Regions from separate parts of the Phaeospirillum tilakii genome, predicted to be linked through region 1. Evidence: predicted binding sites of a transcription regulator. Region 1 holds the regulator's gene; the other holds the start of a gene.
The links. The regulator LexA, encoded in region 1, represses DNA repair genes until DNA is damaged. The targets are predictions, from matches to a motif close to ATGTTCTANTTTGGTTC.
Positions count from the first base shown of each region.

Region 2: ACFSNB_RS02245 (ImuA family protein) is a predicted target of LexA. The motif match lies at 2,229-2,245, and genes of this name have one in related genera.

Region 1 is NZ_JBHUIY010000025.1:28,997-38,834, forward strand. Features, by position in the region: gene ACFSNB_RS12625 (AMP-dependent synthetase/ligase) at 1-1,549, shown strand, start outside; gene ACFSNB_RS12630 (RsmB/NOP family class I SAM-dependent RNA methyltransferase) at 1,778-3,076, shown strand; gene ACFSNB_RS12635 (Lrp/AsnC family transcriptional regulator) at 3,268-3,795, opposite strand; gene ACFSNB_RS12640 (hypothetical protein) at 3,905-4,114, opposite strand; gene lexA (transcriptional repressor LexA) at 4,117-4,824, opposite strand; gene ACFSNB_RS12650 (NADH:flavin oxidoreductase/NADH oxidase) at 5,027-6,133, opposite strand; gene trpC (indole-3-glycerol phosphate synthase TrpC) at 6,220-7,032, opposite strand; gene trpD (anthranilate phosphoribosyltransferase) at 7,037-8,065, opposite strand; gene ACFSNB_RS12665 (anthranilate synthase component II) at 8,067-8,669, opposite strand; gene ACFSNB_RS12670 (YkgJ family cysteine cluster protein) at 8,947-9,639, shown strand; gene nifW (nitrogenase-stabilizing/protective protein NifW) at 9,799-9,838, opposite strand, start outside.
Region 2 is NZ_JBHUIY010000003.1:39,999-49,836, forward strand. Features, by position in the region: gene ACFSNB_RS02240 (Y-family DNA polymerase) at 67-1,542, opposite strand; gene ACFSNB_RS02245 (ImuA family protein) at 1,463-2,194, opposite strand; gene ACFSNB_RS02250 (flagellar basal body P-ring protein FlgI) at 2,387-3,463, opposite strand; gene ACFSNB_RS02255 (site-specific DNA-methyltransferase) at 3,630-4,715, shown strand; gene ACFSNB_RS02260 (bi-domain-containing oxidoreductase) at 5,002-7,242, shown strand; gene ACFSNB_RS02265 (MraY family glycosyltransferase) at 7,239-8,255, shown strand; gene ACFSNB_RS02270 (NAD-dependent epimerase/dehydratase family protein) at 8,252-9,217, shown strand; gene ACFSNB_RS02275 (mannose-1-phosphate guanylyltransferase/mannose-6-phosphate isomerase) at 9,214-9,838, shown strand, end outside.

The DNA.
Region 1 (9,838 bases):
GGCCGACCACGCCCACATCCTGGCCAATTCCGGGGCGCGGCTGGCGATCGTGTCGAGCACGGCGCTGGCGATGCGGGTGCTGGCCGCCGCCGCCGAGGTGCCGGCCCGGCCCGACGTGATCCTGATCGATTCCCCGTTCGCCGAGGCGCCCCCCGGCATCACCCGCCATCTGTGGGACGAGGTGCTGGGGCGCGGTCGGGCCGAGGGCGATTTCGCCGCCCTGCGCGCCGGGGTGCGCGCCCTGACCCGCCGCCATACCGCCTGTATCATCCACACCTCCGGCACCGGGGGGGTGCCGAAGGGGGTGATGCAGTCGCACGGCTCGATCCTGCACAACTGTGCCGGCGCGGCCCGGCTGGTCCACGACCTCAATCGCGGCATCGACCAGGACGAGGTGTTCCTGTCGTTCCTGCCGCTGTCGCACGCCTACGAGCACACCGCCGGGCTCTATCTGCCGATCGCGATCGGCGCCAGCATCCATTGTGCCGACAGCATCGAGCAATTGGCCGCCAACATGCTCGAGGTGCGGCCGACCATCATGACCGCCGTGCCCCGCCTCTACGAGACGATGCGCAGCCGGATCCTCAAGGGGCTGGCCAAGAGCGGTCAGGCCAAGCGCAGCCTGTTCAGCGCCGCGCTGCGGCTGGGCGGCCGCCGGCTCGACCAGCGCGGCCGGCTCGGCCCGCTCGACGCCATCGCCGACCGGGTGCTCGACCGGCTGGTGCGGCGCAAGGTCCATGAGCGGTTCGGCGGCCGGCTCAAGGCGTTCGTCTCGGGCGGCGCGCCGCTGTCGCCCGAGGTCGGGCGGTTCTTCCTCTCGCTCGGGGTGCGGATCCTCCAGGGCTACGGCCAGACCGAGGCCGCCCCGGTGATCAGCGTCAACCGCCCCGGCCAGGAGCGGCCCGATACGGTCGGCCCGGCGCTCGACGATGTCGAGCTGCGCATCGCCGACGATGGCGAGATCCTGGTGCGCGGCGAACTGGTGATGCAGGGCTACTGGCAGGATCCGGTCTCCACCGCCACCGCGATCGATGCCGAGGGCTGGCTGCATACCGGCGACATCGGGGTGATCGAGGCCGATGGCTGTCTGCGCATCACCGACCGCAAGAAGGACATCATCGTCAATTCCGGCGGCGACAACGTCTCGCCGCAGCGGATCGAGACCCTGCTGACCCTTCAGCCCGGCATCGCCCAGGCGATGGTGCATGGCGACCGCCGCCCCCATCTGGTGGCGCTGATCGTACCCGAGCCCGACCGGGTGGCCCATGCGCTGGGCAGCCGGCCGGGCGGGGTGGTGATCGAGCATCCCAGCCTCAAGGCCGAGATCGCGATGGCGGTCGAGCAGGTCAATGCCCGTCTCGCCCCGGTCGAGCGGATCCGCCGCTTCGCCGTGCTGGCCGAGCCGTTCTCGGTCGAGAACGGGCTGCTGACCCCGACGATGAAGATCCGCCGCCACCTGATCCGCGAGAGCCACGCCGAAATCCTCGACGGCATGTACGAGGACCGCGCCACCGCCCGCGCGGCGCGGTCGCGGGTTGACGCGATGTAGTCCGCCGCCCGGGAACGATTGGGCTTTCGCCCAAACCCAACCGGGGCGATGCCCCGGACCCCCTTTGTTTTTGTCGGAAGGGGGGGGGCATCGGCTCCGGCCGTGGCTGTTGCTTTCGGCCGGGCGGTTGCCTTATGAGTGGGGCCGTCCCCCGCCGCGTTGCGCCGTCACGTCGCCGCCCCCGTCCGGCGGGGCGCTTTTTCCCTTGCCGATCAGGTGTTTTGCCCCATGACTCCCGCCGCCCGTCTCCAGGCCGCCATCGAGGTCCTGTCCGCGATCGAGAAATCGGCCCGGCCGGCCGATTCCGCCGCCGCCGCCTATTTCCGCGAACGCCGCTACATCGGCGCCAAGGACCGCCGCGCCATCGCCGAGCGGGTGTGGCGGGTGCTGCGCGCTCAGGCCCGGCTCGATTGGTGGATCGCCCGCTGCGAGGCCGAGGGCGGCAGCCGGGCCCGGGTGCTGGCCGATCTCGCCTTCCAGGGCGAGCCGGTGACGCCGGATCTGTTCCGGGGGCCGCATTCCGCCTGGCCGCCCGAGCCGGACGAAACCCGGATGATCGAGTGGCTGCGCGAGACCCGTTCGCTGTTCCATCACGAGATGCCGCCCGAGGTGCGGGGCGAATATCCGGCCTGGATCGCGCCGCGTCTCGCCGCTTTGTTCGGCGACCGGCTCGCCGAGGAGATGGGGGCGATGCGCGACGAGGCCCCGCTCGACCTGCGGGTCAACCGGCTGAAGGCGACGCGCGAGCAGGCGATCGCCGCGCTGGCGGCCGAGGGGATCCAGGCCACCCCCACCGCTCTGTCGCCGCTCGGGCTGCGGCTGGCCTCGCGGGTGGCGCTGGTCCAGGTCCAGGCGTGGCGCGACGGGCTGGTCGAGGTGCAGGACGAGGGCTCGCAGCTGGTGGCGCTGCTGGTCGGGGCGCGGCCGGGGATGGCGGTGGTCGATTATTGCGCCGGGGCCGGCGGCAAGACCCTGGCCCTGGCCGCCGAGATGGCCAACAAGGGCCGGCTGGTGGCCTGCGACGTCGCCGAATGGCGGGTCGATCGCGCCGGCGACCGTCTGCGCCGCGCCGGGGTCCACAATGTCACCCGCCGGGTGATCGGCGGCGAATCCGACAAATGGATCAAACGCTCGGCCGGCTCGTTCGACCGGGTGCTGGTCGATGCCCCCTGCACCGGCACCGGCACCTGGCGCCGCAATCCCGACGCCAAATGGCAACTGGGCGAGGCCGATCTGCTCGAACTGGTCGGCCGGCAGCAGGCGATCCTCGCCAGCGCCGCCCGGCTGGTCCGTCCCGGCGGCCGGTTGATCCATGCCACCTGCTCGGTGATGACCGAGGAGAACGAAGGGCAGGTCGCGACCTTCCTCGCCGCCCATCCCGATTTCCGCATCGTGCCGGTGGCCCAGGCCTGGGCCGAAACCCTCGGCACGCCCTGTCCGGTCGAGGGGGACGGATTGCGCCTGACCCCGCTGCGTCACCAGACCGACGGGTTTTTCGCCCAGGTGCTGGAACGGCTGCCGGCCTGAGGCGGGCTCCCGCCACACTGCGATGTTACGCGGGCTCCCGCCCGCGGGCCCGGCCGGGGCGATGCCCCGGACCCCCTTCTTTTTTGGTTCATCATGGAGGAGCGGGGCGCTCTTCTCCGTCAGGCGCGGACTTGATCCGCGCATCCAGGGGCGCGGTTTGGCTTGACATGGGGATGGCGGGTCAAGCCCGCCTATGACGCGTCCTGGATGTCCTCGTCGGCCAGCGGCTCGGGCTCGTCGCCCTCGTTGACGTCGATCGGCACGCCCGGCTGGACCTTGGCGCTGCGGATCGCCAGGGCGCTTTTGACGTGGCTGATGTTGGGGGCGGCGGTCAGGCGGGTGGTGAGGAAGCGTTGGTAATCGTCCCAGTCGCGCGCCACCACCTTCAGCAGGAAGTCGGTCTCGCCGGCCAGCATGTGGCATTCGCGCACTTCCGGCCAGGAATTGGTCAGATCCTCGAACGCCTTGAGGTCGGCCTCGGCCTGGCTGCTCAGCCCGACCTGGGCGAACACCGTCACGGTGTAGCCGAGCGCCGTCGGATCGATGTCGGCATGGTAGCCGCGAATGTAGCCGGTCTCCTCCAGCGCCCGCACCCGCCGCAGGCAGGGGGGGGCCGAGATCCCCGACCGTCGCGCCAACTCGACATTGGTCATCCGGCCGTCGGCCTGGAGATCGGCGAGAATACGGCGATCGATCCGGTCGAGCTTGACCCGCTGCATCAAAAAACTCCGCAAGCTTCGAAAGTGCGCGAAATTATATTACGGAGTCCCGTCCCAGCAAGCCCTTACCTTTCCTCCGGTCATGTTTTCCGCAGAAAACCGGGATTGCCTAAGGAATGAGCACAACCTGATCGGCCGACCAACGGCGCGCCAGTGGGCTGGCGAGGCGGCGCCATTCCTCGAAGCGGCGGCGGGCGTCGGCCTCGGCGGCGCGGCGGCTGGTCCGGCCGAGATAGGTGACACACATCGCCGCCGGTTCTTCCGTCGCCGGCCGGCCGTCGACGGTGAAGCCGAAGCGCAGGGGGCGAGGGGCGGCCATGGTCAGTAGGACCGCAGCAGGCCGACCAGCCGGCCCTGGACCTTGACCCGGTCGGGAGGAAAGATCCGGGTCTCGTATTTCTTGTTGGCCGGCTCCAGCGCGATCGAGCCGCCCTTGCGCCGCAGCCGTTTCAGCGTCACCTCGCTGTCGTCGATCAGGGCGACGACGATGGTGCCGGCCTCGGCCAGATCGCAGCTGCGCACCACCACCACGTCGCCGTCGAGGATGCCGGCGTCGATCATCGAATCGCCCTCGACCGTCAGGGCGTAATGGTTGCCGCTGCCGAGCAGGGCGGCCGGCACGTCGATGCTGGTCGAATGGTCGCGCAGCGCCTCGATCGGGGTGCCGGCGGCGATCTTGCCGTACAGCGGCAGCGCCACCGCGTCGGCCGGGCCGGCGATCGGCGCCCCGGTCAGCACCTGGGAGAAGCTGCCCTTGATCACCGTCGGCGAGAACGGCCGGGCCGGGGCGGGCGGCGGGGCGCTGTCGGCCCGGTTGTCGGGCAGGCGCAGCACCTCCAGCGCCCGGGCGCGGTGGGCGAGGCGGCGGATGAAGCCGCGTTCCTCCAGCCCGGTGATCAGGCGGTGAATCCCCGATTTCGACTTGAGGTCGAGCGCGTCCTTCATCTCGTCGAAGGATGGCGACACCCCGGTGGCGCGCAGTCGCTGATCGATGAACATCAGCAACTCGTACTGTTTGCGGGTCAGCATGCCGGGCATCCTTTCAGGGCGGAGCCATCAGGAACAAAGCCTAAACAACCTCGCTTTGTTCTACCCATGTTCCACCCTGCCGTCAAGCGTTCCGCCGCAGAGAGGATGCGGGTTCCGCCCAGGCTGACAGGCGTGTCCATGCCCGACCCCCAAAGGGATCCAAGGGCCTTGCGGCCCTTGGCGGGGGCGGGCGGAGCCCGCGTCAGTCCCCCTGATACAGCCGATAGCGCGCCAGCCAGTGGGCGTAGGGCGCTGGCAGCACCCAGGACGGCCGTTCGACCCCCAGCGCCTGGGCGAGGCGGTAGGGGTAATGCGGATCGGCCAGCATGGCGCGGCCGATCATCACCAGATCGAGCTGGCCCTGGGCCACCACCCGTTCGGCGATCGCGGGGGATTCGAGCCCCCAGGCCGAGGCGACCGGCAGACCGGTTTCGGCCCGCACCCGGCCGGCGATCGGGGCGAGGAAGCCCGGCGCCCACGGGATCGAGGCCTCCGGGGTGGAAAAGCCGACGCTGACGCTGAGCAGGTCGAGGCCGCGCTGGCGGAAGCCCTGGGCCAGGGTGATCGACTCGGCCAGGGTCTGTTCGTCGCGGCCGTCATATTCGATCACCCCGAAGCGGGCGGTCAGCGGCAGCGAATCGGGCCAGACCGCCCGCACCGCCTCCAGCGTCTCGAACAGGAAGCGCGAGCGCCCGGCGAGGTCGCCGCCATAGCCGTCGGTGCGATGGTTGGAATGGGGCGAGAAGAAGCTCTGGCCGAGATAGCCGTGGGCGAAATGCAGTTCGAGCCACTCGAACCCGGCCGCGAGGGCGCGGCGGGCGGCGGCGACGAAATCGGCCCGCACCCGGGCGATGTCGGCGAGATCCATCGCGCGCGGCACCCGGGGCAGGTTGGCGCCGAACGCCACCGCCGAGGGGGCGAGGATCGGCCAGGCGCGCGGATCGTCGGCGGGGAGGTGGTCGTCGCCTTCCCATGGCCGGTTGGCGCTGGCCTTGCGGCCGGCATGGCCGATCTGGATTCCCGGCACCGCGCCGGCCGCCTTGATCTGGGCGGCGATGCGGGCCAGCCCCTCGGCCTGGGCGTCGTTCCACAGGCCGAGGCAGGCCGGGCTGATCCGTCCCTCGGGCGCCACTGCGGTGGCCTCGACGATCACCAGTCCGGCGCCGCCGCGGGCGAGCCCGGCGTAATGGGCCCAGTGCCAGTCATTGCTGAGACCGTCGGTCGCGCTGTACTGGCACATCGGCGGCACCGCGACGCGATTGCGCAGGGTGACGCTCTTCAGGGTGAAGGGGGAAAACAAGGCCGACATGCGGTTCCTCCTGGGCTGGGGACCGGCTGCCGGCGGGGGGCTGGCGCCGTCCCGGTCGCGGATCGCGGCGGACGGCGCCGCCAGGGTCAGCCGGCGCAGGCGCCGGCCAGCAGCACCCGCAGCGCCTCCTCGACGTCGGTGCGCCGCATCAGCGACTCGCCGATCAGGAAGCGCCGCACCCCGACATCGGCCATCCGCTTGAGGTCGGCCGGGCTTTCCAGCCCGCTTTCCGAGATGGCGACCCGGTCGGGCGGCAGCAGCGGCACCAGCCGCTCGGTGGTGGCGATGTCGGTGCGCATCACCTTGAGGTCGCGGTTGTTGATGCCGATCAGCGGCGAGCGCAGCTTCAGCGCCCGTTCCAGTTCTGCCTCGTCATGCACCTCGAGGATCACGTCCATGCCGTAGCCGAGCGCGACCGATTCCATCTGGGCCAGATCCTCGTCGCTGAGGGCGGCGACGATCAGCAGCACGCAATCGGCGCCGAGCGCCCGGGCCTCGACCACCTGATAGGGATCGACCAGGAAATCCTTGCGCAGCACCGGCAGGTCGCAGGCCGAGCGGGCGGCGCCGAGATCGGCGTCGCTGCCCTGGAAGAAGCGGGTGTCGGTCAGCACCGACAGGCAGGCGGCGCCGCCGCGCTGATAGGCGCGGGCGATCTGGGCCGGCTGGAAATTGGGGCGGATCACCCCGGCCGAGGGCGAGGCCTTCTTGATCTCGGCGATCACGCCGAAGCCGCCCGCCGCGACCTTGTCGGTCAGGGACTGGGCGAAGCCGCGCGGCGGCGCCTGGTCCTGGGCCCGGTTCAGCAATTCCTGAATCGGACGGTGGGCCTTGTGTTCGGCGACCAGCTTGCGCTTTTCCCCGCAGATCCGGTCGAGAATGGTGGGCAATGCGGACATGGTGTCAGGAGATCCGGTTGGTGATCGCGATCAGGCGATTGAGGGAGGCGGCGGCGGCGCCGCTGTCGATGGAATGCTCGGCCAGCCGGGCGGCGGCGGCGAGATCCCCGGCCCGGCCCGCCACCACCAGCGCGGCGGCGGCGTTGAGCACGACGATGTCGCGATAGGCGCCGGGCGCGCCGCCGAGCAGGGCGCGCAGCGCCTGGGCGTTGGCGGCGGCGTCGCCGCCCTTCAGCGCCTCGGCGTCGGCGCGGGGCAGGCCGGCCTGTTCCGGGGTGACGGTGAAGCGGTGGACCCGGCCGTTCCGCAGCTCGGCCACCGTGCTCGGGCCGGTGGTGGTCAGCTCGTCGAGCCCGTCGCTGCCATGCACCACCCAGGCCCGCTCCGAGCCGAGCCGGCCCAGCACCTCGGCCAGCGGCTCGACCCAGCGTTCGGCGAACACCCCGATCACCTGGAACCGGGTGTTGGCCGGGTTGGCCAGCGGGCCGAGCAGGTTGAACAGGGTGCGGGTGCCCAGTTCGACCCGGGGGCCGGCGACGTGGCGCATCGCGCTGTGATGGCGCGGCGCCATCAGGAAGCCGATATGGTTGGTGGCGAGCGATTCCTGCACCAAGGCGAGGTCGGCGTCGAGATTGACCCCGAGCGCCGCCAGCACGTCGGCCGAGCCCGATTTCGACGACAGGGCACGGTTGCCGTGCTTGGCCACCGGCACGCCGCAGCCGGCGACGACGAAGGCGGCGGCGGTCGAGATGTTGTAGGTGCCCGAGCCGTCACCGCCGGTGCCGCAGGTGTCGATCGCGTCGGCCGGGGCCGCGACCGGCAGCGACTTGGCCCGCATGATGCGGGCGGCGCCGGTGATTTCCGCCACCGTCTCGCCGCGCACCCGGAGCGCCATCAGCAGGCCGCCGATCTGGGCCGGCGTCGCCTCGCCCGACATGATCTCGGCGAACACCGCCTCGGCCTCGGCCTCGGACAGGCTCTCGCCCAGGGCGACCCGCGCCAGCACCGGCCTGATCACGCCGATCGCGCTCATCTCAGGCCGCCACCCCGGGGGCGACCGGGCGGCCGGTGGCGTAATCGAGGAAATTGCGCAGCATCTGGTGGCCGTGCTCGGTCTCGATGCTCTCGGGGTGGAACTGCACCCCCCAGATCGGCAGGGTGCGGTGGGTGAGGCCCATCACCAGCCCGTCCTCGCTCCAGGCCGAGACATGCAGGTCGGCGGGGAAGCTCGACCGCTCGACCACCAGCGAATGGTAGCGGGTGGCGCGGAACGGCGAGGGCAGGCCGGCGAACACCCCCGAGCCGTCATGGTGGATCGAACTGATCTTGCCGTGCAGCGGCTGCGGCGCCCGCACCACCTTGCCGCCGAAGGCCTGCCCGATCGATTGATGGCCGAGGCAGACCCCGAACAGCGGCACCCCGGCCTGCGCGGCGGCGGCGATCAGGTCGAGGCAGATGCCGGCGCGGTCGGGATCGCACGGGCCGGGCGAGATCACGATTCCCTGCGGCGCCAGCGCCAGCGCCTCGGCCACCGTCAGGGCGTCGTTGCGGCGGACCGCGACCTCGGCGCCCAGTTCGCCCAGATAATGCCAGAGGTTGTAGGTGAAACTGTCGTAATTGTCGATCAGGAGAAACAAGCCACCCTCCAACCCACTGAAAAACAACCCAACGTCTGTGATGTCGCCGAGGCGTTCCCCGGTTTCTTCCCCGGAAGGACCGGTGTCCGGTCCCGGACCCGACCTGCTCCCGTGCGCGCCGCTGCCAAAATAGCCCGGTCCAAACCACGGCGGAAGCCTCCATTTCCCATTTTCCCGCCCCCCGGCGTTCCGGTCTATGGCCGCCGGTGGAGGCCGGGCAGCGCGCCCGGCCCGGCCCGCTGTTTTGCCGCCGCCGTCTCTCTGCTATCCTGGCCGGATGACCGGTGGTTCCGCACTCGCTCCCCATCTCGACGCCGCCTTCGCCGCCGCCCGGGCGCTGGCCCAGGCGACGCTGGCCGAGCCCGCGCCGGACTGGCCGGCGGCGGTCGCCCATACCCACGTGCTGGCCGATCGCGCCTGGGTCGCCGCCGCCGCGCTCGAACCCGACCGCGCCGCCTGCGGTCCCGGCTGCGGCTGGTGCTGCCACCAGCCGGTCGAACTCAGTCCGGTCGAGATCCTCTCCCTGGCCGTTACCCTGGAATCGTCGCCGGGCTGGCGCGGCCGGGTCGCCGCCTGGAACGGCGGCCGCGCCTGTCCGTTCCTGGTCGAGTACAGTTGCAGCATCCACCCGCTGCGGCCGCTGAAATGCCGGGGGCTGTTCCAACCCGATCCGCGCTGGTGCATGGCCACCTTCGCCAAGATCGATCCGCCGCCCGGCGGTCCGCCGATCCGCCATCAGCCGCTGGCGGTGCCGCGCCGGCTGCACGAGGCCGTCGCCGCCGGCTTCAATCTGCCGCTGCACGCGGCCGGGCTCGATTGCGACGCCTATTCGCTGGTGCCCGCGCTTCAGTCGGTGCTCGACCGTCCCGACGCCCTGGCCGCCTGGGCGCGGGGCGAGCGGGTGTTCCCGGCCGACGCCCAGTTGCATCGCTGGGTGCCGCCGGGGGAAGAGGCCGCGCGCCGGGCCTGAGAAATCATCACTCTTCCGGGGAAGAGGGGGCGGTCTGGAAGGCGGAAGCCTCCAGGCGGGGGCGTAACGGGAAAGCCCCTGGCGCCTTCCGCCGGGGCAGGGAGATCCCGGTGGAGAGGAAGGCGCCAGGGGCTTTGCCGCCGGGCGGTCGGCGAGGGGTCAGATCGCCCGGCGGATCTCGCCCAGCGGCACGAAGCCG
Region 2 (9,838 bases), on a different contig from region 1:
CCTTTCGATCAGGGGTGGGTCCGGGAGGCTCCGCCTCCCGCTCGGGGCGCGGGGCGGACGCCCCGCTCATGGGAACAGCCCGTGCAGATACCAGCCGCGCTCCCCGGCCTGGAACAGCCAGAACCGGGCGCCGCCTTCGTCCTCGACCAGATAATAATCCCGCGCCGGACCGGGCCGGCGCCACCATTCGTCGGCGATGCGCTCGACCCCCTCGGCCCGCGCCAGCCGATGGGTGCGCCGCCGCCAGCGGAACGCGGCGGGAGGAGAGCCGACCACCTCGACCGGCTCGGGCCGCGCCAGCAGCCGCACCGGCCGGCGGCCGGACGGCCAGCCCCCGGCCACGGCGGCGGCCGGCGCCACCGCCGCCACCGCCCGTTCCGGCAAATGGCTCGGCCGGGGCGCCGGCCGGGCGATGCGGTCGAAGCCGAAGCGGTTGCCGAGGGCATCGACCAGCCGGCCGAGGGCGTCGGTACAGGTCTCCTCGGGCGGACGGTCGAGCGCGCTCTGGGCCGGATCGAGCGGGGCCAGCCCGTCCGGGGTCAGGATCACCGCCTCGATGCCGAACCCCGGATCGAGCCGGGGCAGGGCTTCGGCCAGCAGGCGCCGCAGCGGCCCCGGGGCGCGCGTCGGCCGGCCGGTGCCGACCGCCACCGCCGGACGGGTTCCGTCCACCCGCCACGCCGTCACCGTCAGCTGGCGCAGGCCGAGCCCGTCCGCCTCCAGCCGGCGGCACAGCCGTTCAAGCAGCCGCCGCACCGCCTCGGCCAGGTCCTCGGGCCGGCCGAGCGGCTCGGCGAAACGGGCGCCGACCCGGCGGTCGGGCGCGGCCCGGCGCGGCGACAGCGGCTCGGGCAGGGACCCGAAGGCCTGATCGAGCCGCCGGACCGGCTCGGGGCCGAACCGCGCCACCAGCCCGGCGCGCGGCAACGCGACGAGATCGCCGATCCGGCGCAGGCCGAGCCGGGCCAGGGCGGCGACGGTGTCGGGATCGAGCCGCAGCGCCGCCAGCGGCAGCGGCGCCAGCGCGGCGCGCTGGCCGCCGGGCGGCAGGCAGGGCGCGGCCGGATCGCCGAAGCGGGCCCAGGCCCAGGCGGCGCCGGGGGTGTCGGCCAGGGCGGCGCGGGCGCTGTAGCCCTCGGCCGCCAGCCCGGCGACCAAAGCGGCCAGCAATTCCGCCTCGCCGCCGAACAGATCGGCGCAGCCGCTGACGTCGAGCCACAGCCCGTCCCCCGGCGGGGTCGGATCGGGCGCGGCCCACGGGGTGAAGGAATCGCACCAGCCGGCGAGGCGGTCGCGCTCGGCGGCATCGGCGGCCGGATCGGCCGGGGCGAGACGCAGCCCCGGCAGCATCGCCCGGGCATCGGCAACCACCAGACCGGGCCGCAGCCCCGCCCGCGCCGCCGCCGCGCCGACCGCACTCAGCGCGCGGCGCGGGCCGGCGGCGACCAGGGCGAACGGCACCTCATCCGGCGGCGCGGCCCCGGCCCGGCGCAGCCGTTCGACCGGCAGCCGGGGCAGCCAGACGGAGACCACCCGTTTCATCGACCCACTCCAGCTCCCAGCTTGCGATGGTGCCGTCGGCCTCGGCCGCCAGCCCGCGACAGCACCGCAGGGTCACCCGCCAGCGCCAGCTTTCGATGCACGCGCCCGGATTGGCCGCCGCCGTCACCCGCCAGCGGCTTTCGGCGACGCCGCCCCGCTCGCCTTCGCCCAGCAGCAGGGCGGTCACCCCCGAGGCGCGGGCGGCGAGATGCAGCCGCCGCGCCGCGATCGGGGCGATGCCGCCGCTTTCGACCAGCACGGCGGCCAGATCGCGGCAGCGCAGCCCTTCCTCGGCCGCCCACAGCGCCGCGTCCCCCCGCAGCGGCCGGGCCAGCAGCAGCCGGGCCGGCGTCAGCCCCAGCCCGGCCAGCCCGGGCGGATAGAGATCGGCATCGGCGCCGATCCACAGCACCGGCTTGGCGCAGTGCGCCGCCAGCCGCCCCAGCAGCATTGCGGCGAAGGCGGTCGCCGCCCCGTCGCCCGCCGCGCCGGCAAGATCATGCAGCCCGCCGAGGGTCAGGCCGCCGCGCGGCAGCCGGCGATCGATCGCCGCCACCCCGAGCGGCAGCACCCCGGCCGGCGCCGCCCCGCCCCCACCTTCCAGGGCGGCGATGCGGGCGCGCAGGGCGGCAAGGGCGGGAGCGGCCGACACCGGGAACCTCCTGGATGTTCCCGGAACGTTCGCAGAACAAAATCAGGAAGTCAAGCGCGGGCTCTGCCCGCACCCGCCAAGGGCCGAAGGCCCCTGGCCCCCTGCGATGGTCGGGCACGGCAAACGGAAAAGGAATGGGATCCAAGGGCCTTGCGGCCCTTGGCGGGTGCGGGCAGCGCCCGCGTTTTCGCCTCAGCGGGAAACCAGTTCGGCGTCGAAGCCACCGGCGGCGCGCACCGCCTGAAGGATGGCGATGCGGTCGAGCACCGGCACCCCGGCGGCATCGAGGGCGGCGAGCAGATCGCCGACGGTGCCGCCGCGCGGGGTGGCGATCACCTGCCCGTTCTGGCTGATCTCGATCTCGCTGCGCGGCACCACCACGGTGCGGCCGCCGGAGGAGAACGGCGCCGGCTGCGACACCTGCGGCGCCTCGCTGATCCGCACCGTCAGCGGACCGTGGCCGATCGCCACCGGGGCGAGCGGGATGTCGAGCCCGGCCACCACCGTGCCGCTGCGCGGATCGACCACCACCTGATGGCTGGCGCGGTCGGGGGTCAGCGGGGCGGATTCGATGCTGGCGATCAGGTTGGCCGGGCCGTCGGGGAAATCGGGCGGCACCGTCACCCCCACCGCCGCATTGTCGAGCGGCCGGGCCAGCTTGCGGCCGAGGGCGGCGTTGATCGCGTCGGCCACCCGCCGCGCGGTGGTGAAATCGGGACGGTTGAGCAGCACCTGGACCTGACCGCCCGGCCCCAGCGCCAGCGGCAAATCGCGTTCGATCACCGCGCCGCCGGCGATCCCGCCGGTGGTCGGGCTGCCCCGGGTGACGCTGGCGGCCATCCCCACCGCCGAGAAGCCGCCGGCATTGATCGGACCTTCGGCGATGGCGTAGGTCTGGCGGTCGTTGCCCTCCAGCTCGGTCGGGGTCAGCACGCCCCCGGCCAGCGAGCGGGCGTCGCCCAGCGCGGCGACGGTGACGTCGCCCCGGCCGCCGGCGCGCAGGCCGGGGGCCAGCCGGGCGGTGACCATCACCACCGCGCTGTCGCGGCCAAAGCGCAGGCCGGGGGGCAGGTTGACCCCGGCCGGCGGACGGCTGTCGCCGGTGCCGGGCAGGCCGACCACCAGACCGAGCGCGCTGAAGCTGGCCTCGCCCATCCCGCCGATGCGGGCGACGTCCTTGACCCGCACCGTCTGCGCCGTGGCACCGCCGGCCAGGGCCGCCAGCAGGCCGAGCGCCAGGGCCAAAGCCAGGATTGCGTTCCGTTTCATGCCGGTTCCTCCCGCAAGTGCCGGACACGCGCGCCTCGGCGCGACGGCCCTTGAGGATTAAGTCAGGCTTCACGGCCGGCGGGTCAATATCGCCGTGACGATTCCGGCCGGGCGCAAGCGGGAGCGAGGGTTGACGGCGGCCGGCGCTTCCCCGACAGTGGCCGCCATGTCCCTGCCGCTCGATACCCTGCTCGACGGAGACTGCGTCGAGACGATGGCCCGCCTGCCGGCGGGGTCGGTCGATCTGGTGTTCGCCGATCCGCCCTACAACCTCCAGCTCGGCGGCGACCTGCTGCGGCCCAACGCCAGCCGGGTCGCCGGGGTCGAGGAGGAATGGGACCGCTTCGCCGATTTCGCCGCCTACGATGCCTTCACCCGCGCCTGGGCCGAGGCGGCGCGGCGGGTGCTGAAGCCGGACGGGGCGCTGTGGGTGATCGGCAGCTACCACAACATCCACCGCGTCGGCGCGATCCTCCAGGATCTCGGCTTCTGGCTGCTCAACGACATCGTCTGGCGCAAGACCAACCCGATGCCGAACTTCAAGGGCACCCGCTTCACCAACGCCCACGAGACCCTGCTGTGGTGCGCCCGTTCGGCCGAGTCCCGCCCGACCTTCAATTACGCGGCGATGAAGACCCTCAACGACGATCTCCAGATGCGCAGCGACTGGATGCTGCCGCTGTGCGTCGGGCCGGAGCGGCTGAAGACCGACGGGCGCAAGACCCACCCGACCCAGAAGCCGGAATCCCTGCTCTACCGGGTGATCCTCGCCACCACCCGCCCCGGCGAGGTGATCCTCGACCCGTTCTTCGGCACCGGCACCACCGGCGCCGCCGCGATCCGGCTCGGCCGTCATTACATCGGCTGCGAGCGCGACCCCGATTACATCGCCGCCGCCCGCGCCCGCCTCGCCGGGGTGACCCCGGTCGAGGATCCGGCGCTGCTGATCACCCCCTCGCGCCGCAGCGAGCCGCGCATCCCGTTCGGCGCGGTGCTGGAGGCCGGGCTGCTGCGGCCGGGCGACACCCTGCATGGCGGCCGGCGCGGCGCGATCGAGGCCACCATCGCCGCCGACGGCAGCCTGTGCCACGGCGACCAGCGCGGCTCGATCCACAAGATCGGCGCGGCGGCCCAGGGGGTGGCGTCCTGCAACGGCTGGACCTTCTGGCATTACCGCGACGAGGCCGGCCAGTGGCAGCCGATCGACGCCCTGCGCGAACGGATCCGCGCCACCGCCAAGGGGCGGGACTGAGCGCCGCCGGCAACGCCCGGCGGGCGCGGGGAGGATCTGCGCTTTTCTACCCGAGGGAGTGACAGCGGCGGCGATCCGGGCTAAGAGACTTTCAGCCCCCCCGCGGGGCTGCCGCCCAGGCCCCGCCTGGAGGCTCGCGCCTCCAGACCTCCTCTGTTTTCGAAAAAAAGGGGGTCCGGGGCATCGCCCCGGTTGGGTTTGGGCGAAAGCCCAACAAGGGAGCGGTCAAGCCCAACCGCCGCTGGTATAAGACCGTGCCACCAGCCGTGAGGGGAAAGACAAGGCGATGAAGCAGGTGATCCAGAGCGCCCGGTCGGGCAAATTGTCGCTGCGCGAGGTGCCGCCGCCGCGGGTGCGGGCCGGGCATCTGCTGGTGGCGACCCGGGCCTCGGTGATCAGCGCCGGCACCGAGCGGATGGTGATCGATTTCGCCCGCAAGAGCCTCGCCGCCAAGGCCCGCTCGCGCCCCGATCTGGTGCGCAAGGTGCTGGACAAGGCCCGCCGCGACGGCGTCGCCGCGACGATCAAGGCGGTGATGGCCCGGCTCGACGAGCCGTTGCCGCTCGGCTATTCCGCCGCCGGGCGGGTGGTGGCGGTCGGGGCCGGGCTCGAAGGCGCCTTCCAGGTCGGCCAGCGGGTGGCGGTGGCCGGGGCCGGGCTCGCCAACCATGCCGAACTCAACGTGGTGCCGGCGGCGCTGGCCGCCCCGGTGCCCGACGACGTCAGCGACGAGGAAGCCGCGTTCGGCACCGTCGCCGCGATCGCCATGGCCGGGATGCGCTCGCTTGAAGCCCAGTTGGGCGACGTGGTGGCGGTGATCGGGGTCGGGCTGATCGGCCAGCTCGCGGTCGGGCTGCTGGCGTTGCAGGGGGCGCGGGTGGTGGCGTTCGACACCAACCCGGCCCGGCTGGCCCTGGCCCGCCGGATGGGGGCCGAGCTGACCCTCGACCCCACCGCCGAGGGGATCGACAGCGCGGTGGCGGCGCTGTCGGGCGGGATCGGCTGCGATTCGGTGCTGATCGCCGCCGCCACCGAGTCGTCCGAGCCGCTGGCGCTGGCGGCTTCGCTGGCGCGCGACCGCGCCCGGGTGGTGATGGTCGGCAAGGTCGGCACCGAGTTCGACTATGCCGCCTTCATGAAGAAGGAACTGAGCCTCAGCGTGTCGCGCTCCTACGGCCCCGGCCGCTACGATCCCGACTTCGAGGGGGCCGGAATCAAATATCCGGTCGGCTGGGTGCGCTGGACCGAGACCGAAAACCTGCGCGAGGCGGTGCGGCTGATGGGGCGCGGCCGGCCGGGCCGGCTCGATGTCGGCGCGCTGATCACCCACCGCTTCCCCTTCGCCGCCGCCGAGGCCGCCTACACCCTGGTCACCGAGGGGGGCGAGCCGCATCTCGGCGTGGTGCTGACCTATGACGAGGCGGGCGCCTCGCTCCCGGCGGCGCCCGCCTTCCCTGCCCCCGCCGCCGCCCCGGCCGGGCGCTGCGTGCTGGGGATGATCGGGGCCGGCGCCTTCGCCCGCACCGTGCTGCTGCCCGAACTGGTCCGCCTGCCCGGGGTCGAGCTGCGCACCCTGTGCACCCAGCGCGGCGCCAGCGCCGAGCACGGCCAGCAGACCTTCGGCTTCGCCCACGCCACCACCGACCTTGACGCGGTGCTGGGTGATCCCGCCATCAACGCGGTGCTGATCGCCACCCGCCACGGCAGCCACGCCGAGCTGACCGCCCGCGCCCTCGCCGCCGGCAAGGCGGTGCTGGTCGAAAAGCCGCTGGCGATGGATCAGGCCCAGCTTGAGCGGGTGATCGCGGCGCGACAGGCCTCCGCCGCCTTCTTCCTGGTCGGCTTCAACCGCCGCTTCGCCCCGCTGGTGGGGTCGATGCAGGCCCATCTCGCCCGCCATGCCGGACCGCGCCTGATCCAGATCCGGGTCAATGCCGGCGCGGTGCCGCCCGAGTCCTGGGTCAACGCCGCCGACGAGGGCGGCGGGCGGATCCTCGGCGAATTGTGCCATTTCGTCGATCTCGCCCGCGCTTTGGCCGGGGCGCCGATCGTCACCGTCGCGGCCGAGGCGGTCGCCGCCGGGCCGGGACCGTGCGACGACGTCGCCACCACCCTGACCTTCGCCGACGGCTCGCTCGCCACCCTGCTCTACACCGCGCGCGGCGACACCGCCTCGGGCAAGGAGCGGATCGAGCTGTTCGCCGGTGGCAGCGTCGCCGTGCTCGACAATTTCCGCAGCCTCGCCCTGACCAGCGGCGGCCGCACCCGCACCGAAAAGAGTCTGGCCCAGGACAAGGGCCACCGCGCCGAACTGGCCGCCTTCGTCCAGGCGGTGGCGGCGGGCGGCCCGGCCCCGGTCGATGAGGCCGAACTGATCGAAAGCAGCCGCGCCACCCTGGCGGTGCTCGATTCCCTGCGCGAGGGGCGCCGGATCGACCTGCGCGCCCCGGCGGAGAACGAGAGCGAGGTGGAGACGGAGACGGCGGTCGAGGACGGGGCCGAGGCGGAGAGCGGGGCCGAGGCATGAACGACGCCGCCGATCCCGCCACCCTGACGGTGCTGGCCGGGCTGATCGCCTTCGCCTTTTCCGCCCTCGGCACCCGGGTGGTGCTCGACTGGCTGCGCGACCGCCAGATCCTCGACCATCCCAACCAGCGCTCCAGCCACAGCCTGCCGGTGCCGCGCGGCGGCGGGCTGGCGGTGACCCCGGCGGTGACGCTGGTGTGGATCGGGCTGGCCAGCGTCACCGGGGCAATCGGGCCGCTGGCGCTGGCGCTCGGCGCGCTCGGGCTGATGGCGCTGTCCTGGCTCGACGACCGCGCCGGCCTGCCCCCCCTGCCCCGCTTCACCGCCCAGGCGGTGCTGGTCGGCGCCGGGCTGGCTTTGCTCGACCCGGCGGCGCTGGTGTTCCAGGGGGCGCTGCCGCTGTGGGCCGACCGGCTGCTGGCCGGGCTGGGCTGGCTGTGGTTCCTCAACCTCTACAATTTCATGGACGGGATCGACGGCATCACCGGCAGCGAGACCGCCTGTCTCGGCGCCGGCATCATCGTGGTGGCGATCCTGGCCGGGCTGGGCGCCGGGATGATGCCGTTCGCCGCCGCCCTGGCCGCCGCCGGGCTCGGCTTCCTGCTGTGGAACTGGCCGCCGGCCAAGCTGTTCCTGGGCGATTGCGGCTCGATTCCGCTCGGCTTCCTGCTCGGCGGGCTGCTGATCGGCCTCGCCATCGAAGGGCAACTGGTCGCGGCGCTGATCCTGCCCGGGGCCTATCTCGCCGACGCCACCCTCACCCTGGTCTGGCGGCTGATCGACGGCGAGAAGGTGTGGCAGCCCCACCGCCGCCACTTCTACCAGCGCGCGGTGCGCGGCGGCCGCTCGCATCGCGCCGTGGTGCTGGCGATCATCGCCGCCAACCTGCTGCTGATCGGCTGGGCCGGGCTGGCCGCGACCGGATCGCCGCTGCCGGCCGGACTGGGCGCGGTGGTGACGGTGGCCGGGCTGCTGGCGCTGCTGACCCGCTGGTCGAACGGGGTGCGGCGATGAGCCGGGTGCTGGTCACCGGCGCCAACGGCTTCGTCGGCCGGCCGCTGTGCCGCGCCCTGCCCGCCGCCGGCTTCGGGCTGGTGGCGGCGGTGCGGCCACAGGCGGCGCTGGACGCCGGGATCGAGCGCCGCCCGGTCGGACCGCTGGCCGCCGACAGCGATTGGCGCGGCGCGCTCGACGGCATCGACGCGGTGGTCCATCTCGCCGCCCGGGTCCATGTGATGCACGACACCAGCGCCGACCCGCTGGCCGAATTCCGTGCCGCCAACGTCGCCGCCACCCGGGCGCTGGCCGAACAGGCGGTGGCGGCCGGCGCCGGCCATCTGCTGTTCCTCAGTTCGATCAAGGTCAATGGCGAGGCCAGCGGCACCGCCCCCTTCACCCCCGACGCCGCCGCCCCGGCCGATCCCTACGGCCAGTCGAAATGGGAGGCGGAGCAGGCGCTGGCGGACATCGCCCGCGCGCGCGGGCTGGCGGTGACGATCCTGCGGCCGCCGCTGGTGCATGGGCCGGGGGTCAAGGGCAACCTGCGCCGGCTGCTCGGCGCAATCGAGCGCGGCCTGCCGCTGCCGCTGGGGCGGATCGACAATCGCCGCGCTTTGATCGGGGTGGACAATCTGTGTGCGGCGGTGGTCGCCGCGCTGCGCCAGCCCCCCGCCGCCGGACAGGTGCGGACCTATACCCTGTGCGACGCCGAGACCGTCTCGACCGCGACGCTGGTCCGCCGCCTCGCCCGGGCGCTGGGGCGGCCGGCGCGGCTGCTGCCGGTGCCCGAATCCTGGCTGCGGCTGGCCGGACGGCTGACCGGCAAGGGCGAGACGATCCGCCGCCTGACCGACAGCCTGGAAATCGACGACCGGCGGATCCGGGCCGAACTGGGCTGGGCGCCGCCGCTGACGCTTGACGCCGGCCTCGCCGCGATGACGGCGGCATGGCGCGACCGAGGAGAACACCAAGAATGACGGCTCCGGTTCCGGTGATCCTGTCGGGCGGCGCGGGGACGCGGCTGTGGCCGCTGTCGCGCGAACTGATGCCCAAGCAATTGCTGCGCCTTGCCGGTGGCGACCAGACCCTGTTGCAGGAAACCGCGCTCCGGCTGGGCACGCCGCCGGTGGTGGTGTGCAACCACGAACACCGCTTCATCGTCGCCGAGCAATTGCGCGAGGCCGGGCTTGAGGCCCGCGCGGTGCTGATCGAGCCGGTCGGGCGCAACACCGCCCCGGCGGCGGCGGCGGCGGCGCTGGTGCTGGCCGAGCAGGACCCGGACGCGCTGCTGCTGCTGATGCCGTCCGACCATCTGGTCCGCGACGTCGCCGCCTTCCGCGCGGCGGTGGCGGCGGCCGAGCCGCTGGCCCGCGACGGCTGGATGGTGACCTTCGGCATCCGCCCGACCGAGCCCAACACCGGCTATGGCTATATCCGCGCCGGCCGGCCGCTCGGCGCCGGCTTCGTGGTCGAGCGTTTCGTCGAGAAGCCCGACCTCGCCACCGCCGAGGGCTTCGTCGCCTCGGGCGATTATTCGTGGAACGCCGGCATCTTCCTGCTGCCGGCCCGCACCTTCCTGGCCGAGCTGGAGCGGTTCG